DNA from 3 places in the Buttiauxella agrestis genome. Region 2 is predicted to be linked to each of the others. Evidence: predicted binding sites of a transcription regulator. Region 2 holds the regulator's gene; each other region holds the start of a gene.

Region 1 (8,182 bases), 180 kb from region 2:
TCGCCGATGCTGCTGACGGCATTCACATTAGAAACCGTATCGATTTGCTCTTGCTCACCCACCACATGAACCTGATAGCTGTGGCGCTCGTTAAGCGCGTCCAGCACGGTTTGGTTAACGTCAGCGAAGGTCAGTTGGATACCCGCGTCTGCCAGCAGTTTCCCGATAAAGCCACGGCCGATATTACCTGCGCCAAAATGTAATGCTTTCATGTCGTTCACCTTCTTAAATTTGAATTACCCGAGAGGGTTCGGGTGAGTCGTTTGGGGAAACGACCCTCACCGGAACCCTCTCCCGGATGGGAGAGGGAAACTGAGACTTACTTCTTACCGGCCAGCAGGTCGAGAACTTCCTGAACGCTGGTCGTATTCGCCAGGCGATCAATCACCGACTCATCATCCAGTGCGTTGGTCAGGCTTGTGATAACCTGGATGTGTTCATTGTTACGCGCAGCAATACCGATAACCAGGCGGGCAATATCATCACTTTCTTCACCGAAGTGAACACCGTGTGGATACTGGCAGAACACAACGCCGGTTTTCAGTACGCGGTCTTTCGCTTCAACCGTACCGTGTGGAACCGCGATACCTTCGCCCAGATAAGTTGGGGTCAGTTTTTCACGCTCAAACATCGCATCCACATATTCAGGCTGAACGTAACCACCGTTCACCAGTTGCTCACCGGCAAAGCGAATCGCTTCTTCTTTGGTGGCCGCCGTCAGGCCGAGGAACACGTTGCCCGCGCCCAGACGGAACAGCATCTCTTCGTCAGCAACGAAGCTGTCTTCCAGGCTGCTCATGACCTTCACTTCTTTCTCGCTCAGGTTATGAGAGGCCACCAGGCGCTCGGTCAGGTTGGCGTACAGGCTGCTGTCGAGGAAGTTAGTCAGGGAAATATGCTGTGCCTGTGGCACCTGACGCATAGCGCGCTCGGTCAGGTCACGGTGCGTAATAACCAGGTCAACATCGTCTGGCAAGCTGTTGATTGCACAGTTGGTGACAGAGATATTTTTCAGGCCTGCATCGTTTACTTTCTTACGCAGCACACCCGCACCCATCGCACTTGAACCCATGCCTGCATCACATGCCACGATGATTTTGCGCACGTGGCTCAGGTCGTTAGACAAGCCTGCACCTACCGCCAGTGGCGCTGTAGCCCCTTTGGATTCTGCTTTCATCTCAGCCATGCGGCGAGCGGCTGCTTCGATATCGTCTTCTTCTTTTACTTTGCTGGTTTTCAGCAAGATGGCAGAGACGACGAAGGAAACTGCTGTTGCCGCCACGATTGCCGCGATGTTAGCGAAGTAGGCACCTTTTGGTGTCATCGCCAGGACCGCCAGGATGGAACCCGGAGATGCCGGGGAAACCAGGCCGCCGTTCAGCAGAGTCAGAGTGAACACGCCAGTCATACCGCCGAGGATAACGGCCAGGATCAGACGTGGGTTCATCAGCACATATGGGAAGTAAATTTCGTGGATACCGCCCAGGAAGTGGATGATTGCCGCGCCGCCCGCAGACTGCTTAGCATTACCACGACCGAAGAACATGTACGCCATCAGCACGCCCATACCCGGACCAGGGTTTGCTTCAATCAGGAAGAAGATTGATTTGCCCAGTTCGTGGGACTGCTGAATACCCAGCGGCGAGAAGATACCGTGGTTGATTGCGTTGTTCAGGAACAGGATTTTCGCTGGTTCTACGAAGATAGAAGCCAGTGGCAGCATGTCATGGACAACCATGAAGTTAACGCCTGCCGCCAGAACTTTGGACAGGACTTCAACCGCAGGGCCGATTCCCATGAACGCCAGAATCGCCAGAATCATACCGATGATGCCAGCGGAGAAGTTGTTCACCAGCATTTCAAAGCCGGATTTAATCTTGCCGTCTACCCATGCGTCGAAATGTTTAATCGCCCAGCCGCCCAGAGGACCCGCAATCATCGCACCGAGGAACATCGGCATATCCGCACCGACGATAACACCCATGGTTGTGATTGCGCCGACCACACCACCACGGTCGCCACCGATTAAGCGACCACCGGTATAACCGATGAGCAACGGCAGCAGGTAAGTAATCATCGGGCCGACCAGTTTCGCCAGTGTTTCGCTTGGCAACCATCCGGTTGGAATAAATAAAGCGGTGATAATACCCCAGGCGATGAATGCGCCGATGTTTGGCATTACCATGTTGCTCAGGAAACGACCAAAGCTTTGCACTCTGATCTTGATATCGGATGACATACGCACACCCCTTGTTGTGTTTACGTGCTGGGAAAGCAGCCCGAGGTTTATTGTTAATGTGGTGGCAAGCAGTGCTGCCAGATGCTCTAAGTGAGGCAAATCTGGCACTGAATCGTTAAGGTGTCCAGCGCATGGAAATTAGTGTGATGGAGATCACTCATTACAGGGTGTGACGAGTCATGATCTGGCGATCCAGATCACATAATTAGTGTGTAAAAAAAACACAGCAGCTAATTTTTGCGCATCATTGATGTCTTTATGTGACAAGAGTCACATTTACTTGCTGAGACTTTGTTATTTAAATGTGATGTGATTCACAAAATATTTTACGTGGATTTTCGCGAGTGTGATCCAGGGCAGCCCCACCTGCCAGAAGCCTTTCGTTTTGTCAGAAAATTACAGCGCAGCGGCAAACAACATCGCGCGACCCCAGGCGTCTTCATAATTCCTGAACCATACTTACGCTTTGTCGATTGAAAATGGACGATGTAATGAAACTTATCGGTAATTACACCAGCCCGTACGTGCGCAAAATATCCGTCATCCTGCTGGAAAAGGGCATCACGTTTGAATTTGTGAACGACAACCCGTGGACGTCCGACAGCACCACTGCGCAATACAACCCGCTGGGCAAAGTACCGGCGCTGGTGACGGACGATGGCGAGTATTGGTTCGATTCTCCAATTATTGCGCAATACCTCGAGCTTTTGGACATCGCCCCTGCCCTGATCCCCCGTGACCCAAAAGCCGCCCTGCAAATGCGCCAGATTGAAGCGTTGGCAGACGGTGTAATGGACGCCGCCCTGGTTTCAGTGCGCGAGCGTCAGCGCCCGATCGAGCAGCAATCTGAAATAGAACTCCTGCGCCAGCGCGAAAAAATCAGCCGAGGCCTGACACTGCTCGAACAATACGCTGCGGATAAAAAACTCAATGCCGATGAACTTTGCGTGGCGACCATCGCGGTGGCTTGCGCTGTGGGCTATCTCAACTTCCGCCGGGTTTCCCCGGGCTGGTGTGTCGACCGCCCGCATTTGGTAAAGCTGGTCGAGAAACTCTTTGAACGCGAAAGTTTTGCACGGACAGAACCGCCAACGGCATGATCTCCCGCCATGACAGGGGGCCAGCTCCCCCTGTAAACTATCGCCATATTTCACCACTCAGCGGCTTGCCATGACACCCGATCGCAACTTGTACAGCCAGCTTCCAGCTATCGATAAACTGTTACGTGACGCTTCTTTCAGCGATTTGCTACGCAATTTCGGCCACACACAAGTGGTCAGCACCTTACGTGAAATGCTGGAAACCGCCCGCGAATACATCCGAACCCAACAACAGCTCCCGACATGGAATGGAAATTGGGCGGCTCAGGCACAAGTACAGTTGGAATCTCACCAGCGCAGTGCTCTCCAGCCCGTGTTTAACCTCACAGGAACCGTACTGCATACCAATCTGGGCCGCGCATTGCAGGCAGAAGCGGCAATCGAAGCCGTGACCCACGCGATGCGCTTCCCGGTGACTCTGGAATATGATTTACACGGTGCAGAACGCGGTCATCGCGATAAAGCGCTGGCAGCCTTGCTTTGCGAGTTGACCGGTGCGGAAGACGCCTGCATCGTTAATAACAATGCGGCAGCGGTTTTGCTGATGCTGGCAGCCTGCGCCAGTGGTGAAAACGTGATTGTCTCGCGCGGTGAACTGGTTGAAATCGGCGGTGCATTCCGCATTCCAGATGTGATGCGCCAGGCGGGTTGCCAACTTGTGGAAGTTGGTACGACAAACCGCACGCATCTCAAAGATTATCGTCAGGCCGCGGGTGAAAATACGGCGCTATTGATGAAAGTCCACACCAGCAATTATCAGGTGGCAGGCTTTACCAAATCCGTTACCGAAGCCGAACTGGTGGAGCTTGGCAACGAGCTAAACATTCCGGTAGTGACCGATTTGGGCAGCGGTTCGCTGGTTGACCTCACTCAATGGGGATTGCCAGAAGAACCGATGCCGCAACAACTGATTGCCGCAGGCGTAAGTCTGGTGAGCTTCTCTGGTGATAAACTGCTCGGTGGGCCGCAGGCAGGCATTATCGTTGGTAAAAAAGAGCTTATTGCGCGTATTCAGCAGCACCCGCTCAAACGCGCCCTGCGCGCGGATAAAATAACGCTGGCAGCCCTTGAAGCGACCTTACGTTTATATCAGCACCCGGAAACGCTGGTTGAAAGATTGCCGACGTTACGCCTGTTAACGCGTGATGCGAACGAAATCACAGAACTTGCGCAACGTCTGCTGCCTGCATTCCAGAGCCAATACGGCGAGCAATTCACCGTCTGCGTGGAGCCATGTTTATCGCAAATTGGCAGCGGCTCTTTGCCGGTAGATCGATTACCAAGTTCGGCGCTGACATTTAGCCCGAAAGATGGCCGAGGCTCCACGCTGGGCGCACTCACCCAAAGCCTGCGTGAATTACCCAAACCCATTATCGGCCGTATCAGCGACGGGCGTTTATGGCTGGATTTACGCTGCCTTGAAGATGAAACGGGCTTCATGGAGAACCTGAAACCATGATTATTGCGACCGCCGGGCACGTTGACCACGGCAAAACTACCCTGCTACAAGCTATAACTGGCGTGAATGCTGACCGTCTGCCGGAAGAGAAAAAACGCGGCATGACCATCGATCTCGGTTACGCCTACTGGCCGCAACCCGATGGCAGAATTCCCGGTTTCATTGATGTTCCGGGGCATGAAAAATTCCTCGCCAACATGCTGGCAGGCGTGGGCGGCATTGACCACGCGCTGTTAGTCGTTGCTTGCGACGACGGTGTGATGGCGCAAACTCGCGAGCATCTCGCCATTTTGCAATTAACCGGCAAACCATCGTTAACCGTCGCCTTAACCAAAGCCGACCGGGTGAGCGAAGCGCGTATCGATGAAGTCCGTGAATCCGTGCTGGAAACGATCAAAGAATTTGGCTGGCAAGATGCTGTTCTGTTTGTCACCGCAGCCACCAGCGGCACAGGGATTAATGAACTACGTGAGCACTTACTTTCACTGTCAGAGCGAGCCCATCCGCGCCAGTATCGTTTCCGTCTCGCCATTGACCGTGCTTTTACCGTAAAAGGCGCAGGTTTAGTGGTGACGGGAACCGCACTTAGCGGCGAAGTAAAAATTGGCGATTCACTGTGGCTGACAGGTGCCGATAAACCCATGCGTGTGCGCGGGTTACATGCCCAGAATAGCAAAACAGAAAGTGCATTTGCCGGGCAGCGTATCGCACTCAATATCAGTGGCGATGCTGAAAAGCTCGATATCAAACGTGGCGACTGGTTATTGGCTGAGCAACCGCTCCAGCCCGTAGAACGTGTGATTGTTCAGTTGCAAAGCCACGCACCGTTACAGCAATGGCAGCCGTTGCATATTCACCATGCCGCGAGCCACGTCACCGGGCGTATTTCTCTGCTCGAAGATGATCTCGCTGAGCTGGTCCTGGATGTGCCGTTGTGGCTTGCCGATAACGACCGTCTGGTGCTGCGCGATATCAGTGCTCGCGTCACATTAGCCGGTGCGAGAGCGATTCTTCTGCACGCGCCGCGCCGTGGTAAACGTCAGCCTGCATTTTTGGCCTGGTTACAGCAGCTAAAACACGCTGAAAATGACCAACAGGCGCTCGACACCCATTTGCAGCGTAGCGCTGTGACATTGAGTGATTTTGCCTGGGCGCGGCAACTCACCGCTCAGGGCTTGCAGGAACTGCTAACCCGACCTGATTATCTGCGCGCGGGCAACAGCTTGCTGAGCGATGAAATGGCGACGCGCTGGAAGCAAAAATTGCTCGATACGCTCGAGCGTTATCATCAGCAGCACGATGACCAACCCGGCCCGGGGCGCGAACGCTTACGCCGTATGGCGCTGCCTGGCGAAGACGAACCACTGGTTCTGGCGTTAATCGAGAAAATGCGTCAGGAAGAGTTGCTCGCAAGCCGCCAGGGCTGGCTGCATCTTCCAGACCACAAACCGGGCTTCTCCGCCGAACAACTGGCGATATGGGAAAAAGTAGATGTGCTGTTTGGCGATGACCCGTGGTGGGTGCGCGATCTTGCGCGAGAAACGCAGCAAGATGAACAAACCATGCGCCAGTTACTGCGCTTTGCCGCGCAGCTTGGGCTGGTGACGGCCATTTTAAAAGATCGTTATTACCGGAACGACAGGATTCAAACTTTCGCAAACCTGATTCGCGAGCTGGATCAAACGCAAGGCGCTACCAGTGCTGCCGATTTCCGCGACAGTCTCGGTGTGGGACGCAAACTCGCGGTGCAAATCCTCGAGTACTTTGACCGCATTGGTTTTACCCGCCGCCGTGGGAATGACCATTTACTGCGTGATAAGGCGTTATTTATGGTTGAGAAGTCGTAGGTCGGGTAAGCGCCAGCGTCATCTGACAAAACGGGCACAAATGGTGGATGACGCCTGCGGCTTATCCACCCAACCAAACCTGATCATCCTTATCTATACCCAAAATAATTCGAGTTGCAGGTAGGCGGCAAGTGAGCAAATCCCGATGAGCTTACTCAAGTAAGTGATTCGGGTTTGTGAATGCAGCCAACACCCCTGCAACTTGAAGTATGACGGGTATATCAGAACAACCCTAACGGCTTATCGGAGTAACTCACCAACAGACACTTAGTCTGCTGATAATGATCCAGCATCATTTTGTGAGTTTCACGCCCGATACCGGATTGTTTATATCCCCCGAACGCGGCATGTGCCGGATAGGCGTGATAGCAGTTGGTCCACACGCGCCCCGCCTGAATGCCGCGCCCCATTTTATACGCCAGGTTGCCGTTACGGCTCCAGACGCCTGCACCCAGGCCATATTCGGTATCGTTCGCCAGTTCCAGGGCTTCTTCCATGGTTTTAAACGTCGTCACAGCGAGCACCGGGCCGAAGATTTCTTCCTGGAAAACGCGCATGTTGTTTTTACCGAACAGAATGGTTGGCTCGAGGTAATAACCGGCTTTCAAATCCCCTTCCAGCGCTTTGCGACGCCCGCCGGTGAGCACATCAGCCCCCTCTTTTTTACCGATATCAATATAGTTCAGAATGGTTTCCATCTGCCCCTGGGATACCTGCGCGCCCATCTGTGTGTTCACATCCAGCGGGTTTCCACTGCGGATCGATTCCACCCGGCGGATGGCGCGTTCCATAAAGCGTTCGTAAATAGATTCCTGCACCAGTGCGCGGCTCGGGCAGGTGCAAACTTCGCCCTGGTTGAAGGCAAACAGCGCGAAACCTTCCAGCGCTTTGTCGAAGAAGGCATCCTCTTCGTCCATCACATCAGCAAAGAAGATATTCGGGGATTTGCCGCCCAGCTCCAGCGTGACGGGAATAATGTTTTGCGTCGCATACTGCATGATTTGCTGGCCAACTTCGGTCGAGCCGGTAAACGCGACTTTGGCGATGCGTTTAGACGTCGCCAGATATTCACCGATTTCACCCCCAGCGCCATTCACCACGTTGATGACTCCCGGCGGCAGTAAATCGCCCACCAGCTCCATCAGCAGCAAAACAGACAGCGGCGTTAAACGCGCCGGTTTCAGCACAACACAGTTGCCCGCCGCCAGCGCCGGAGCCATTTTCCAGCTCGCCATCAGCAACGGGAAGTTCCACGGAATAATTTGCGCGACGACACCAAGCGGTTCGTGGAAGTGATACGCCACCGTATCGCCGTCAACTTCACTGATCCCGCCTTCCTGGGCACGAATACAGGACGCGAAATAGCGGAAATGGTCGATAGCCAGAGGTACGTCAGCGCCGCTGGTTTCACGAATCGGTTTGCCGTTATCCCAGGTTTCTGCCGCCGCCAGCAGCTCAATATTCTGCTCCATACGGTCGGCAATTTTTAGCAGGATATTGGCGCGATCCTGAATGGACATGCCGCCCCAGCCTGCTT
Region 2 (8,182 bases):
GGTTGAGCGAGTTGAATAAGGCATTGTGCGCCTGGTTGACCCTCATTCGCGAATACGCCAGCGGCGTGGGTTCCGGGTCACTGCTCAGAATCAGGCGAATCGCATCTTGATCGCGCTCCAGAGCATCGTGGGCGTTCTGGCGCAGCAAACCACTTTGCCACTGTGGCCACAGCCATACCATGCCACCAAAGGCAATCAGGCAGCCGAGCAACGTATCTATTAAGCGCGGGACGATGTACTGCTCGGCGCTGAGGGTGATCAGTTGCAGGGTGTAAACCGCCGTGACGGTAAAGCCAATTGTCGCCCAGCCGTAACTCTTACGAATGAACAAATAGCTGACCAGCGTAATGACCAACATCGCGGCCAGCGCGATATCTTGCGGAAAGTGGAAGTGCAGTGCGATGCCCGCTATCGCCAAACCTGCAATCGTGCCTGCCGACCGGTGAAGAATTCTCACCCGGGTCGCGCCATAGCCGTTTTGCGTCACAAACATTACCGTCATCAAAATCCAGTAAGGTTTGGGCAGATGTAAAAACCCCCCCAAAATACTGGCGATGGTCAGCATTACACCTAATCTGGCGGCGTTACGCAGCGCGGCGGATTTCAAAGACAAATAGCTTTTCAGTGCTGCCCAAAGTGGCAAACGACGCTGCCGGTCTTCCATCAAATCACGGATATATAACGGGCGCTGGGTGCGTAAAACACGGCCAATCCGACTGAAGTGGTAATGACAAAATTGCCCAACCGGGTTATCCGGATTTTGACGTGCGATTTTCTCGAGGGCATCAATCTGTTTATCCATCGTGAAACGCTGTGGGAACCGATGATAAAGAATGTCATCAGCCAGCACACGTAAACGCGCCGCAATGGTCTGCGCGTTCCAGCGAATCACGGCTTCAGCGTGGCTTTTCTCAACCAGTTTTTGCACTTCGGCAGGTTGGTGAAGGCTGACGGAAATGTGTTCTTGTAAATCCAGAGCGACCTGAAACGCACGTAACAAGCGTTTGTAGCCATTTTGCTGGTTCGCCGCCAGCATGTGCAATTGCTGGTAGCAGACCGTGATCAGGTCAACGGCTTTTTGCTGCCGCTCCAGGAGCGGAGGCAGCGCTTTTTCAGGATCGGTATGCTGCGTGAGCATCCCGTATTTGGCTTCGCAGTACTCTGCCAGTTGGCGATAGAGCAGGCTTAATGATTCACGCAGTGGCTGCTCGCGCCACATCCAGAACCAAAACCAGTTAAACACGCCGTACCAAATTGTACCGCTGACATACAGCAGCATGGGCTTCCAGATGGGCATATTCCCGGCCATGCTGAGTGTAAAGATGGCGGCAATGAGTGAGGCGGGAAGCAGACGAGCGTGCAGGGAGCTGATTTCGGCTGTGACGCCCAGCAATAGCGCCATCACGGCCAATATCACCGGCAACGGCACGGAGGTATAAAGCAACAAAAGCTGCATGATCAAACTGCTGACGGCAAACAGACTACCGCCGACGATCAGGCGTTTGAAGAAGCGTTTATGGGGGGTATCAAGCCCTGCAATGTTGCAGCAGGCAGGGACTAAAGAGAAAAGCAGGCCGGACTGGAGATTGCCAAAGAGCAAACCTACTGCCACCGGAAGGCACAGCACCAGCGTTTGCCGCAGTGCGTAGTTAACTTCAGGATGGTAGATAAGCCGACGCCACATAAGTCTTATTTAATCCCTTTTTACCGCAGGGGTTAGATTTTAGAGACAAAAAAGGCGTGTTATGAAGCAACACGCCATTTTTGAGACGGAGATTAACGAGTGCCGTAAACGACGATCGTTTTACCGTGAGCAGAGATCAGATTTTGATCTTCCAGCATTTTCAAGATACGACCAACGGTTTCGCGAGAGCAACCCACGATCTGACCGATTTCCTGACGGGTAATTTTAATCTGCATACCGTCCGGGTGGGTCATTGCATCAGGCTGTTTAGCCAGGTTCAGCAGTGTCTGCGCGATACGACCAGTCACATCAAGGAATGCCAGGTTACCGACTTTCTCAGATGTCACTTGCAGACGGCGAGCCATCTGGGAAGACAGGCGCATCAAAATGTCTGGATTGACCTGAATGAGCTGGCGGAATTTTTTATATGAAATTTCAGCCACTTCGCAGGCACTTTTAGCACGAACCCAGGCACTACGTTCCTGACCTTCTTCGAACAGCCCTAACTCGCCAATGAAATCGCCCTGATTCAGATAGGAGAGGATCATTTCCTTGCCCTCTTCATCTTTGATCAGAACAGCCACAGAACCCTTGACGATGTAATACAGCGTCTCAGCCTTTTCACCCTGGTGAATCAGTGTGCTCTTCGATGGATACTTATGAATGTGGCAATGGGACAAGAACCATTCGAGAGTCGGGTCTGTTTGCGGTTTGCCAAGCACCATGCGCGGTTATCCTCTGTTTTATAACTGGCTACCAACGACAGGACGCTAAACATCCTGTCTGGCGTTGCAAGTATTAGAATATTCCCCACCTTGGGGAGATGGCATGCAAGTCATTCTTGCTGCCTGTAATTAGTGATGTCCTCTGCATACATGCATAACGTCAATGTATCGATGTAGCATCTGGATTGTTTTAGCATAGCTTTTGACAAGTGTCTCCTATTGTCTCGTTTCAGCTTGACGCAGGTCGCCTTCCATTGCCAGATTTGCTGAATCTGCGTACTCTGAAAGACAATTTTTTCAACGGGAGAAGTAACATGCAAGCACGAGTGAAGTGGGTTGAAGGGTTAACCTTCCTTGGGGAGTCCGCTTCTGGACACCAGATTCTGATGGACGGTAATTCTGGCGATAAAGCACCCAGTCCGATGGAAATGGTTCTGATGTCCGCTGGTGGTTGTAGCGCAATCGACGTGGTTTCTATTTTGCAAAAAGGCCGCTACAACGTGACGGATTGTGAAGTGAAACTGACCTCTGAGCGCCGCGAAGAAGCCCCGCGTCTGTTCACACATATCAATCTGCATTTCATCGTGACAGGCAAAGAGTTGAAAGATAATGCGGTTTCACGCGCTGTAGACTTGTCTGCTGAGAAGTACTGCTCTGTTGCGTTGATGCTGGAAAAAGCCGTAAACATCACCCATAGCTACGAAGTGATTGAAGGCTAGAGTGAAGTAAAAGGGCGGTGTTTAGCCGCCCTAATTATTGATATTCCGACCTTCCGCCAGGCGCTTAACTAACGGCGTCATGATCAACTCCATTGCCAGTCCCATCTTGCCGCCCGGCACCACCAATGTATTGATGTGGGAAATAAATGAGCCTTGCAGCATGGCGAGCAAATACGGGAAATCGATATCATCCAGACCGCGAAAATGAATCACGACAAAGCTTTCATCTAAAGATGGAATACCGCGTGCGGCAAACGGGTTAGAGGTATCTACCGTCGGTACACGCTGGAAGTTGATATGCGTGCGGGAAAATTGCGGTGTGATGTAATTGATGTAATCGTCCATCGAACGCACGACGGAATCCATTACCGCTTCACGGGAATGACCGCGCTCGCTGGTGTCGCGCACCAGTTTTTGAATCCACTCCAGGTTGACAATCGGTACTACGCCAACCAGTAAATCGACGGCATTGGCGACGTCGTGCTGCGGGGTAACGACACCGCCATGCAAGCCTTCATAAAACAAAACATCAGTCGGTTCTGGTAACGGTTGCCATGGAGTAAACGTGCCGGGAATCTGATTCCAGGGTACGGCTTCGTCATAGGTATGAAGATATTTACGTGATTTACCTTGCCCGGTTTTGCCGTATTCAATAAACGTTTGTTCAAGTAAGCCGAAGTCGTTGGCTTCCGGCCCGAAGTAGCTGATATGGCGGCCAAGGTCACGCGCTTTACGAATCGCCATATCCATTTCAGGACGGGTGAAACGATGGAAACTGTCGCCTTCAACTTCAGCTGCACGTAGGTTTAATTGCTGGAAGATTTTACGAAAGGCGATGCTGGTGGTGGTCGTTCCCGCGCCGCTGGAACCTGTTACGGCAATAACCGGATGTTTGGCTGACATAAGGCAACAACTCCATGGGTAGTAGCAAGTTTGGTTGGGTGAAGGCAGTTGTATTATGCAGTATAGGCAGGCTTAGCCGCGAAATTGCCCGCGAGCCATGATATTCACCGTTTCATGAAGTTCTGACCATACCAGTACCGCTTCACCACTTTGCAGTTGGCGCTTAACATCAGCCACCTTTTGCTCAAGTGAGCGCTCTTGTTCACCATAATCTGTGCCTTCGCGTAATACAAAGGATTCAATCAGATTATCAAGCGTTTCGGGAGGCAGGTCTTGCCAGGGAATCATCATATTACTGGTCCAAAAATTGAGACAGCCATTGCGGGATGCGTTGCTCAAGCCACATTTCAGGGCGGCGTAACGTGCCCCCCACAAACCCAACATGCCCACCGTAGCGCGTAAGTTGGTATTCGATATTAGCAGGCAATATGGCTTTATCCGGGATCACATGATGATCCATAAACGGGTCATCTTTGGCGTGGATGATGAGCGTCCGGGTTTTGATTTGTGGCAGTAATGGCATCGCGCTGCATTGACGGTAGTAGTCGATAGCATCAGCAAAGCCGTGAATCTTTGACGTAATCAAATCATCAAACTCGCGCAGACGGCGCATTCCTTTAAGCTGACGCATATCAACAGGGAGAGTCCCCGGATAGCTTCTGAGCTTACGTGCGGCATTTTTCTTCAGCAGATTCAAAAGATAGTGCTGATAAACGCGGGAGAAGCCTTTTTCGATATGCGCGCTGCAATGTTCCAGCATCAGAGGTGCTGACACTATGACACCGGCCTGTAGCGTGCAGTCAGCACCTTGTTTAGCCATTAAACAAGCGAGCATATTCCCGCCGAGGGAAAACCCCACTGCCGCCGTCGGCACTTTGCCATAACGGGTACTGAGCCAGTCCAGGAAGTAGCTACCGTCTTCAGTTTCGCCCGAGTGGTAAATGCGCTTCATGCGATTTGGCACACCGCTACATCCACGGAAATGCATGACTACGCCCAGCCAGCCTTGCTTGCTGGCGGCCTCAATTAAGCCGTGAGCGTATGGGCTGTGCAGGCTGCCTTCGAGACCATGAAAAACAACTAACCGTGGTTTATGCAATGCCTGGCGTGGGTCTTCGCTCCAGGCAAGATCGACAAAATCCCCATCCGGCATGTCCAGACGTTGCCAATGAGGTTTGAAATTGAGGCGACGGCGAATCAAACGCGGAAGCATGGTTTGCAGGTGCGGATTACTGACACCCTTCAACGGACGAAATTGATCATCTTCTTCGTGATTAAAATTCAATACTGCGGGACTTGTCGTAGCCATATCACACTGTTAGTTTCATTTAGTTTGCTAATTAACTTTACCGGGTGTGGAGCACCCATTTCATGGAAACGCTTTTCTTCTCAATGCTTGGTTTTCTTTGGGTCGCGGCTATTACACCCGGCCCGAACAATATGTTACTGACTTCTTCCGGCGCCAATTACGGCTTTATGCGCACCATTCCGTTGATGATTGGCATCATGCTTGGGATGCAATGCATCCTGTTGCTGGTGGCCTTTGGCGTCGGTAGCTTAATCCTTTTGTATCCTGCTTTGCACCTTATCCTGAAGATTGCCGGGAGTGCTTACCTATTATGGCTGGCATGGAAAATCGGCACCGCGACCTATGAAAAACTGGAAACGGATGCGGCGCCTCCGGCTCCTATTCCATTCTGGCAGGGCGGTTTACTACAGGTTATCAACCCTAAAGCCTGGTTGATGGCACTGGGTGCAGTGGCAAGTTTTAGCCTTGCCGGTGCTCAGTACCTGCATTCCGTGGCGTTAATCAGTATCGGAATTGCGCTGGTTAACATTGTTGCAGGTATTATCTGGATTGCGTTTGGCAGCATGATCGGCAAACTGTTGCGCAGTCGCCGCTCCTGGACAATTTTCAATGTCTTTATGGGATTGCTGACCGCAGCATGTGCCCTGTTGATTTGGCATTAAGTTCGCGGGCCTCATCCTTACTTTTCGAGAAGGGTGAGGCCAAACGGTTACTCGGCCTGCATCATCTGCTCTAACTGGTCGTGCGCGTCCAGCCATTCCATCTCGCACTCTTCCAGTGCTGACTTCACTTTCACCTGAGTTTGCAGACATTCAGTCATTTCTGCTTTACGACTTTGGTCGTAAATAGCGCTGTCAGCCAGTTTTTCTTCCACTTGCGCAAGCTGGGCATTCAGCTTTTCCATCTGCTTTTCAAGCGTGGTGATTTGCTTGCGCAGCGGCTGAGTTTGCGTGCGCAATTCTGCTTCACGGCGTTTTTGATCTTTACGGGACTGTGCGCTGTTGGCGTTATCTTTTGCAGAATCGAGCGGCTGGTTTTCCTGCTTTTGCAGATCGACAAGCCACTGCTGATAATCTTCCAGATCGCCATCAAAGGCTTCGACTTTGCCGTCGTGGACCAGATACAAATCATCAGTAGTTGAACGCAATAAGTGACGGTCGTGCGAAACCACTACCAGCGCGCCTTCAAAATCAATCAACGCTTCGGTCAGTGCCTGACGCATGTCGAGATCAAGGTGGTTGGTGGGTTCATCAAGCAGCAGCAGGTTAGGGCGCTGCCAGACCACTAACGCCAGGACCAGACGTGCTTTTTCACCACCGGAGAAACGCGCGGTTTGTTCGGTGACTTTGTCGCCACGGAAACCAAATCCGCCCAGATAATCACGCAATTGCTGTTCCAGCTCTTTCGGTGCGATACGCGCCAGATGCTGCAATGGCGATTCGTCAGCGCGTAAGTACTCGAGCTGATGCTGTGCGAAGTAACCGAGCTTAATACCTTTCGCCAGCCCGATATCGCCCTTCAACGGTTCGATTTCTTCCGCCAGCAATTTAATCAGCGTTGATTTACCGGCACCGTTGCGGCCAAGCAGGCCGATGCGTGAGCCAGGAACCAGATTCAGTTTGATGGAATCCAGAATCACGCGTTCGCCATAACCGGCGCTGACTTTTTCCATACGCAGCAGCGGGTTTGGCAGGCTTTCCGGAGCACGGAAGCTGAAATGGAATGGGTTATCAACGTGCGCTGGGGCAATCAGCTCCATGCGTTCGAGCATCTTCACGCGGCTTTGTGCTTGTTTTGCTTTGCTGGCTTTTGCTTTAAAACGGTCGATAAAACCTTGCAGATGCGCGACACGCTCCTGCTGGCTTTCATACATCGACTGCTGTTGCGCCAGGCGAGTGGCACGTTGGCCTTCAAACGACGAGTAGTTGCCGGTGTACTCAAACATCTGCTCTTGTTCAATGTGAATAATTTTACTGACCACCGGGTCGAGGAAGTCTCGGTCGTGGGAAATCAGAATTAACGTGCCCTGATAACTTTTCAACCAGCGTTCGAGCCAGATAACCGCATCTAAGTCCAGGTGGTTAGTCGGTTCATCGAGCAGCAGTAAATCGGAACGGCAAATCAGAGCTTGTGCGAGGTTCAGACGCATACGCCAGCCACCGGAGAAATCACTCACCGGGCGCTCGAGTTGCTCATTACTGAAGCCTAAACCGTGCAGTAAACTTGAAGCGCGGGAGCGAATCGTCCAGGCATCTACTGCATCAAGCTTACCGTGAATCAGCGCAATAGCGTGGCCATCGTTGCGCTCATTGGCTTTTGCCAGTTCTGCTTCAAGCTGGCGGAATTCGCGGTCGCCATCAATAACATATTCAATGGCAGGCATTGCCAGAGCTGGCGTTTCCTGGTTTACCCAAGCCAGCGCCCAGTTTCCCGGATAGGTCATGCTGCCACCATCGGCGCTGATCTCGTTCTTCAGAAGCGCCAGCAGCGTGGATTTACCGCAGCCGTTTTTACCCACCAGACCCACTTTTTGGCCTGGATTGATGGTAGCGGTGGCGTTATCCAGCAGAACGCGTGTGCCGCGACGAATTTGTAACGAGGAGAAAACAATCATAAAGCGCCGTATGTTCAGAGTATGTTAAATTGTCATTATATTAAGGTAACGTGATGCTTACGGCACCGCGTCGGGCTGCATGGTAGCCCAATTTAAAGACTATGACGACGCCCTGGAGGGTAATGATGTCGCAGCCGCCGAAAGTTTTGCTGCTATATGCCCATCCGGAGTCACAAGATTCGGTCGCAAACCGCGTCTTACTCCAGCCTGCGCAGAAGCTTGCTAATG
Region 3 (8,182 bases), 300 kb from region 2:
AAGCTCGAAATCACGCAGTGCATTATCAACAGCTTTTTTCTCAGCCACGCTCAGATCGGCATAAAACGCACCGTCACGCAGGTTGCGATACGCCTGATAAAGCCCTTCGTGCTGCCCAACCCAGGTGCTGTACTCAGACAGCAGCGGCAGCGTTTGTTCGTAAGCCTCACGCAGTTCCGCGCTGTTTTGCACGGAATTCAAATGACTGACCGGCGAGAAGATGCGGCCCAGGCGGTCGTCCACTTCTGCCAGCGGCTGGCAAAGATTATCCCAGTTATAAGGCGCGCCTTGCGCTACCACGCTTTCGACTTTCGCACGGCAATCATCCAGCGCTTGCTGCACGGCTGGCACGATATGTTCAGGTTTAAGAGCGGAAAACGGCGGCAGATCGAAAGGGGTCAGCAATGGATTAGTCATAAGCGCGGTTCCTGATGTCTGATAAGTGGAGCGCGGCTCGCGCACCATAGGAAATTTTTATACCCTAAATAATTCAAGCTGTGGGTAGGCGGCAAGGAAGAGAATCCCCAGGAGCTTACTTGAGTAAGTGACTGGGGTGAGCTTGTGCAGCCAACACCCCCACAGCTTGAAGTATGACGGGTATAAAGCAATACCTTTTAACATGAGGCTTAGTGTAGATAATTTCAATGCCAGGCGGTGAGCATAAGGCTGTATACTGTGCAGAATAGTTGTTCTTCTTTTGTCTTTGGAAACCCTGCAAGCCATGCTCAGTTATCGCCACAGCTTTCACGCCGGCAACCACGCCGACGTACTGAAACACACCGTTCAAAGTCTGATCATCGAATCCTTAAAAGAGAAGGAAAAACCTTTTCTGTACCTGGATACTCATGCAGGCGCAGGCCGATACAAACTGAGCAGCGAGCACGCAGAGCGCACCGGTGAATATCTGGAAGGAATCGCTCGCATCTGGCAACACGATGATTTGCCAGCGGAACTTGAAGCCTATATTGGTGCGGTGAAAGCCTACAACCACAGCGGCCAACTGCGTTACTACCCAGGTTCTCCACTGATTGCCCGCCAGCTTCTGCGCGAGCAAGACAGCCTGCAACTGACCGAACTGCACCCGTCAGATTTCCCGCTACTGCGTTCTGAATTCCAGAAAGACAATCGCGCTCGCGTTGAACGTGCGGACGGTTACACCCAGCTTAAATCCAAACTGCCGCCAGCTTCGCGTCGTGGTCTGATTCTTATCGACCCACCGTATGAGATTAAAACTGACTACCAGGCCGTTGTGACAGGCATCAACGATGGCTATAAGCGTTTTGCGACAGGGACTTATGCCCTGTGGTATCCCGTGGTGATGCGTCAGCAAATCAAACGCATGCTGCGCGAACTGGAAGAAACGGGCATTCGCCGCATTCTTCAAATCGAACTGGCTGTACTGCCTGATAGCGACCGCCGTGGCATGACTGCCTCCGGCATGATTGTTATCAACCCACCGTGGAAACTGGAGCAGCAAATGGCTAATGTACTGCCGTGGCTGCATAAAACCCTGGTGCCATCAGGCAACGGTTCGACCACATTGAGCTGGGTTGTGCCTGAGTAACGGCTATTGCAGCTATCGGTGGAACCATTTTCTCGGCGCGCTACAATCGCGAATATTTTTCGACTCATTAGGGAAACATCATGACCAAACATTATGACTACCTCGCCATTGGCGGCGGCAGCGGCGGTATTGCCTCCATTAACCGTGCGGCGATGTATGGAAAGAAATGCGCACTGATTGAGGCGAAAGAGTTGGGCGGTACCTGCGTAAACGTGGGTTGCGTACCGAAAAAAGTGATGTGGCACGCGGCGCAAATCGCCGAAGCTATCCATAACTACGGCCCGGATTACGGTTTCGACACCACGGTGAATAAATTCGACTGGGACAAACTGATTGCCAGCCGCACCGCGTACATCGACCGCATCCACACCTCTTATGACAACGTGCTGGGTAAAAACAACGTCGATGTAATTCGTGGCTTTGCGAAATTCGTCGATGCGCACACGGTTGAAGTGAACGGCGAAACCATCACCGCAGACCACATCCTGATTGCCACCGGTGGCCGTCCAAGCCGTCCGTCTATTCCAGGTGCTGAATATGGCATTGATTCCGATGGCTTCTTCGCGCTTCCTGCTTTGCCAAAACGCATCGCGGTTGTTGGCGCGGGTTATATCGCGGTTGAAATCGCAGGCGTGGTCAACGCGCTGGGTTCTGAGACACATCTGTTTGTGCGCCAACACGCACCACTGCGTACTTTTGACCCGTTAATCGTCGAAACGCTGCTGGAAGTGATCAACACCGAAGGCCCAACGCTGCACACGCAAGCGGTGCCGAAAGCGGTTGTCAAAAATGCCGATGGCAGCCTGACGCTGCAACTGGAAGATGGTCGCGCTGAAACCGTAGATTGTCTGATTTGGGCGATTGGTCGCCAGCCGGAAACCGACAACTTCAACCTGGCAGCAACCGGTGTGAAAACCAACGCCAAAGGCTATATCGAAGTTGATAAATTCCAGAACACCAGCGTTGCGGGCATTTATGCCGTGGGCGATAACACCGGTGCAGTTGAACTGACGCCTGTCGCTGTTGCAGCCGGTCGTCGCTTGTCTGAGCGCCTGTTTAACAACAAGCCGGACGAGCATTTAGATTACAGCAACGTTCCGACCGTCGTGTTCAGCCACCCGCCAATTGGCACGGTTGGTTTAACCGAACCGCAAGCGCGTGAGCAATACGGCGACGACAACGTGAAGGTGTATAAATCGTCCTTCACCGCGATGTATACCGCCGTGACTTCGCACCGCCAGCCATGCCGCATGAAGCTGGTATGTGCAGGCCCGGACGAGAAAATCGTGGGTATTCACGGCATCGGTTACGGCATGGATGAAATGCTGCAAGGCTTTGCAGTGGCACTGAAAATGGGTGCGACTAAGAAAGACTTTGATAATACAGTAGCCATTCACCCGACCGGTTCGGAAGAATTCGTTACCATGCGATAGGGAATTAAACGTGAATTCAAAAAGGCTGCGAAATTTAGATTTCGCAGCCTTTTTATTTATTTCAGACATTTTAATAAAGCTCGAATAATCAAAAACACTAACTTATTAATTTTCATACACCTGCGTTATAAAATCTTTCCAGATGAAACTTTAAATATATTTTAACTGATTTGGTTACATTCAGATGCAACCGCCACATCTATACTCTTCAGATTGTATTCGTTTGAAATTTTATATTTGCAGAGTGCCTCTTATGAAAAGTAAATCTTCGATAGTGATGGGTGTTATGGCGGGCATTTTTATGTTCTCCACGCTTTCCATCAATAATGCCTACGCCACTGAACAAGGCCAGCAACGCCATCAGGCAAGGGATGTTCGACAGGATACCCGTCAGGACTCGCGTCATGACAAGCGCGAATGCGTGGTTAACGATAGCAAAAGCAACAGTAATTGCCGCCAGGATAAGCGCCAAAGCAAACAAAATGGCCGTGAAGAAGCACGAGATATTAAATACTAATAACTAAGCCATACCCTTGTCGGGTATGGCTTTTTTTATTATCGGCTCGGCATGTCAGGAATAATCAAATCACCACGCAGTACGTTCGAACCCAAAGCACTTTGGGTTTTCTCGGTCAGCCATGTCACGATTCTTGCCGCCATCGCATCCATTGAATATTCAATGGCGGGAATGGTTGGAATACCCGGCAGATGCAGTGAACCCGCCAGGCTAAACACCATAATGTCTTTCGGAACAGATTTATTAAACGCCTGCAATTGCGGAATGATGCGCTGTGCTTCCAGCTCATCAGCAACTAATAACGCGTTGAAATTCAATGTGGTGCTGTTATTGAGTAGCACCTGGAGCGCAACAGATGAAGACGTTGAATCCATAAATATCAGGTTGCGGTTAAAGGGCAGGAAATTGTTTTCCAGCGCGCGCTTATAACCCAACAGAATTTGATCAACCGACCCGCAGGAATCAGGGTTGATGACCGCAATCTGCCTTCTTCCCTGTTTAATTAAATAATTACAGGCCGTTTCAGCAGCAAAAGCGTGATCAAAATTAATGCTGTTACTGGAGTCAACATCCACGCAATCGACAAGAACGACATTCTCCTGGTCGATATTGAGCGGGAAACGCGCGCCGATAATCAGCACGTCATCACACAGCCCGCAGGTTAGCTCATCAAGAGCATGCATGACCTCCGCTTTGCTGTTCGCGAAACGCAGCAGCAGGTGTTTTTGATGTTGGCTAAGATGTTTCTCCAGCGCGTAAAGATAACCCGTGGTCTGGTTGATATTTTCCTGCGCGCAAATCACACCAATGCAGCCGGTAGACTGGCTGAGTAGTGATTGCGCAATCATATTTGGACGGTAACGCAGCTCCTCAGCCGCTTTCAGCACGGCCAGGCGACTTGCTTCCTTCACTCCGCGAGATCCACTCAACACCCGTGATACTGTGGCTTTAGAAACCCCAGCTAAACGCGATACATCATTGATTGTAGACATCTTTTTCCTTTATCAGGCTGTGGTTCATGCCTGTCTGTCCTGAATACAACTTCGGCTCAGATTGTAGCCAATTTCAGTATAGTCGTTTCCATTTTTGATGGAAACCGATTTTCCACATGATGTCCAAACCATACATTCACCAAACAATTTTGTGATGACGATCCAATAAGTAATGCCGATAAAGGCGGGATCTTGATGAGTGTCACAGATCTGTTTGCTGCGGATGGAAAACGGTTTCCATAAAGTATCAAATCATTTCCGCAATACTTTATTTACATTTTGAGGATGAGTGTTAATGGTCAAGATCATGTTGTGTTGTTCCGCCGGAATGTCCACCAGCCTGCTGGTTAAAAAGATGCTGACAGTGGCTGAAGAACGAGGAATGCCTGTAGAAATAGAGGCTTACGGCGTGGCTGAGTTTGATGTGCAGTTCCCGCGTTATCAGGTGGTGCTGCTCGGGCCACAGGTAAAATATATGTTAAGTACGCTTTCAGAAAAGACCGCCTCTCACGGTATTCCGGTTCAGGCCATCGACATGATGGACTACGGCATGCAGCGTGGCGATAAAGTGCTGGATTATGCTCTGTCGCTTATCGAAGCGGCTCACTAAAAGGGTTATTCATATGAGTTCGCTATATCAATCCATGGTGACGGTGATTGAGCAATCCATCACTCCGTTGGCGGGTCGTCTGGGGCAACAAAAGTACGTGATCGCGATTCGTGATGGGTTCACCGCAGCCCTGCCGTTCATGATTATTGGCTCTTTTATGCTGGTGTTTATATTCCCGCCGTTCTCCGCTGATACCACTATCGGTTTTGCTCGTGCATGGCTGGATTTCTCTCAGACTTACCGTGAACAGCTGATGCTGCCGTTTAACCTGAGCATGGGCGTGATGACGTTTTTCATCTCAGTCGGTATTGGCGCAAGTCTCGGGCGACAGTTTAATCTCGACCCGGTGATGTCCGGCCTGCTGGCCTTTATGGCATTTTTGCTGGTTGCAGCACCGTATGCCGACGGCAAAATTTCGACTCAATATCTTTCAGGCCAGGGCATTTTCACCGCACTGATTACGTCGATTTACTCCACGCGTATTTATGCCTGGCTTAAAGAAAACAAAATCACCATTCGCCTGCCAAAAGAAGTGCCAACTGGCGTTGCGCGTTCGTTTGAAATTTTGATTCCGGTAGTCGTCATTATCGGCACGCTGCATCCGCTGAATTTATTCATTGAAGCGCAAACCGGCATGATTATGCCGCAAGCGATTATGCACCTGCTGGCTCCACTGGTTTCCGCATCCGATTCCTTACCCGCCATTTTATTGTCCGTGTTGCTGTGCCAGATTTTTTGGTTCTCTGGTATCCACGGCTCGCTGATTGTCACCGGCATCATGAACCCGTTCTGGATGACAAACCTGGCAGCAAACCAGGCCGCGCTGGCTGCGGGAACCGCATTGCCACATATTTATCTGCAAGGTTTCTGGGATCACTATCTGCTCATTGGCGGCGTCGGTTCCACATTGCCACTCGCCTTCTTATTGCTGCGCAGCAAAGTGACGCACCTGCGTACCATCGGGAAAATGGGCATCGTTCCAAGCTTCTTTAATATCAACGAACCGATTCTGTTCGGTGCGCCGATTATCATGAACCCATTGCTGTTTATTCCGTTTATTTGCGTCCCAATGGTCAACGCCGTGTTGGCTTACACCGCAACGAAACTGGGCTGGCTGGCACAAGTCGTTTCCCTGACTCCATGGACAACTCCGGCGCCCATTGGCGCATCGTGGGCGACAAACTGGGCCTTTAGTCCGGTGGTGATGTGTGTGATTTGCATGGTCGTTTCAACCGTAATTTATCTGCCATTCCTGCGCGCTTACGAGCGTTCATTGCAGAAAACTGCAGCAGAAAACGAAGCACGTTCACCTCTGACAGAAACGGCTATCAGCAATTAATAACCGCCGTCTAAACACTCTGGAATTAATGATGATTGAATTAGAAGAAGCCGTAATGGAAATAATTATGAATGCCGGGCAGTCGCGCAGTTTGTGTTTTGAAGCGCTGCATTCCGCAAGACAAGGAAATATCGAAGAAGCCAAACTGTTATTACTGGAAGCCGATGGTTACGCGCGCGAAGCTCATAAAATGCAAACCAAATTGATTGAGCAAGATGCAGGCGAAGCCAAACAGCCGATGACGCTAATTATGGTGCATGCTCAGGATCACCTGATGACATCAATGTTAGCGCGTGAGCTTTCAAACGAAATCATTCATTTATATCAGCGCTAAGTATTACGTAAAAAACAATAATATTACCTCTGGCAGGGAGAGATCATTACGTAAATAATTTTAATTAAGTCCAATCCGATGAAAGTATAAATAAAGATAAATATGTTTGGGTAATAGAGTTTTCTCTATTAACCCTGAACAGGATATTTATTGTCTGAAAAAATAAATTACTAAATTGAGATTATAATGAAATTAATTAAACAGCTTCCATTAACAATGGCGGTTATCGCCGCGCTTTGCCCAATTTCTGTACTCGCACAAGAACCAATGACTCAGGAACAAATTGACCAAATCGTGGCGAAAGCAGTGGATAAAGCCCTGGCCGACCGCGATGCGAAAATAGAAGCAGCGCGACTTAAAAGAACCGATACCCTGGTTACGCCTCAGGTTCCCACGACGCCAGATATGTCTGTTCCGTTGGGGCTTAAATTCACCGGTTATGCGCGTTACGGGGCGCATTTCCAGGCGGGAGATCAAAAATACATTGGCGTTGATGGTTCCTATAACGGCTCCTCCGCAATTGGTCGTTTAGGTAACGAAGGCAACGGCGGCGAATTCCAGCTTACCAAAATCATTAAAGCCGATAACGGGGCCATCTGGGATATTGGCGTGATGATTGACCACTGGGGCGATGAAGTTAACCTGAAAAAAGCCTACGCGGGCGTCACCAACCTGTTTGAATCACAGCCAAATGCTTATTTCTGGGCGGGTCGTGACTTCCATCAGCGTCCACAACAAGGCATCAACGACTACTTCTGGATGAACCACGATGGGCAAGGTGCAGGCGTGAAAAGCCTCGATCTCGGCTTTGCACAACTGGATATCGCGGCCGTGGCTGCCGTAGATCAGTGTGACCCTGAAATGATTGAAGACGGCGATAACCCGTCGCGCATCTCGTGTACTGGCGGCTCCGGCACCGGTGATAAAGGCAACTACGCGGCAACATCAAAACTGCATGGCATCAAATTTGGCCCAATTGATTTCGAGCTGTACGCCAACTATGGTTTTGATTCCAAAGCCATCGACAGCGACGAACGCTCCAAAGCCTGGCAGGCCGCCGTGGTGTTAAGCCACACCGGCGACAACGGGGTGAACAAAATTATCACCCGTTATTCTGACCATTCAGACAACAGCGTTTATAACAAAACCAATGGCCTGCACACCGTTTATGCCAGTTTCGAGGGGAACTATAAGTTCACTCAACAAGCGCAGATTGAATATCTGCTCGCCTTCCACGATTACGACAATGATGATCTGACCCAGGATAACCGCCGCAACTACGGTGCCATTGTTCGTCCGATGTATTTCTGGAACGACATACATTCCACCTGGCTTGAAGCGGGTTATCAGCGCGTAGATTACGAAAACGACGGTGATAACAAAGGCTGGAAAC

What was found. The regulator CRP, encoded in region 2, controls carbon source genes, mostly activating them, when cyclic AMP is high. The targets are predictions, from matches to a motif close to ATGTGANNNNNNTCACAT.
Region 1: the regulator CRP is predicted to act here: its motif matches at 2,498-2,515, upstream of DY231_RS00945 (glutathione S-transferase).
Region 3: the regulator CRP is predicted to act here: its motif matches at 4,656-4,673, upstream of DY231_RS00390 (PTS sugar transporter subunit IIB).

What each region holds. Positions count from the first base shown of each region.
Region 1 is NZ_UIGI01000001.1:200,130-208,311, reverse strand. It holds gene mtlD (mannitol-1-phosphate 5-dehydrogenase) at 1-212, opposite strand, end outside; gene DY231_RS00950 (PTS mannitol transporter subunit IICBA) at 320-2,239, opposite strand; gene DY231_RS00945 (glutathione S-transferase) at 2,731-3,339, shown strand; gene selA (L-seryl-tRNA(Sec) selenium transferase) at 3,410-4,798, shown strand; gene selB (selenocysteine-specific translation elongation factor) at 4,795-6,645, shown strand; gene exaC (acetaldehyde dehydrogenase ExaC) at 6,867-8,182, opposite strand, start outside.
Region 2 is NZ_UIGI01000001.1:382,077-390,258, forward strand. It holds gene DY231_RS01785 (YccS/YhfK family putative transporter) at 1-1,684, opposite strand, end outside; gene crp (cAMP-activated global transcriptional regulator CRP) at 1,777-2,409, opposite strand; gene DY231_RS01800 (OsmC family protein) at 2,724-3,128, shown strand; gene DY231_RS01805 (phosphoribulokinase) at 3,159-4,031, opposite strand; gene DY231_RS01810 (YheU family protein) at 4,104-4,322, opposite strand; gene DY231_RS01815 (hydrolase) at 4,324-5,340, opposite strand; gene DY231_RS01820 (LysE family translocator) at 5,403-6,002, shown strand; gene DY231_RS01825 (ABC transporter ATP-binding protein) at 6,050-7,954, opposite strand; gene kefG (glutathione-regulated potassium-efflux system ancillary protein KefG) at 8,080-8,182, shown strand, end outside.
Region 3 is NZ_UIGI01000001.1:82,926-91,107, reverse strand. It holds gene prlC (oligopeptidase A) at 1-417, opposite strand, end outside; gene DY231_RS00410 (23S rRNA (adenine(2030)-N(6))-methyltransferase RlmJ) at 722-1,564, shown strand; gene gorA (glutathione-disulfide reductase) at 1,645-2,997, shown strand; gene DY231_RS00400 (hypothetical protein) at 3,251-3,514, shown strand; gene DY231_RS00395 (LacI family DNA-binding transcriptional regulator) at 3,553-4,506, opposite strand; gene DY231_RS00390 (PTS sugar transporter subunit IIB) at 4,802-5,116, shown strand; gene DY231_RS00385 (PTS sugar transporter subunit IIC) at 5,130-6,455, shown strand; gene DY231_RS00380 (PTS lactose/cellobiose transporter subunit IIA) at 6,487-6,789, shown strand; gene DY231_RS00375 (carbohydrate porin) at 6,976-8,182, shown strand, end outside.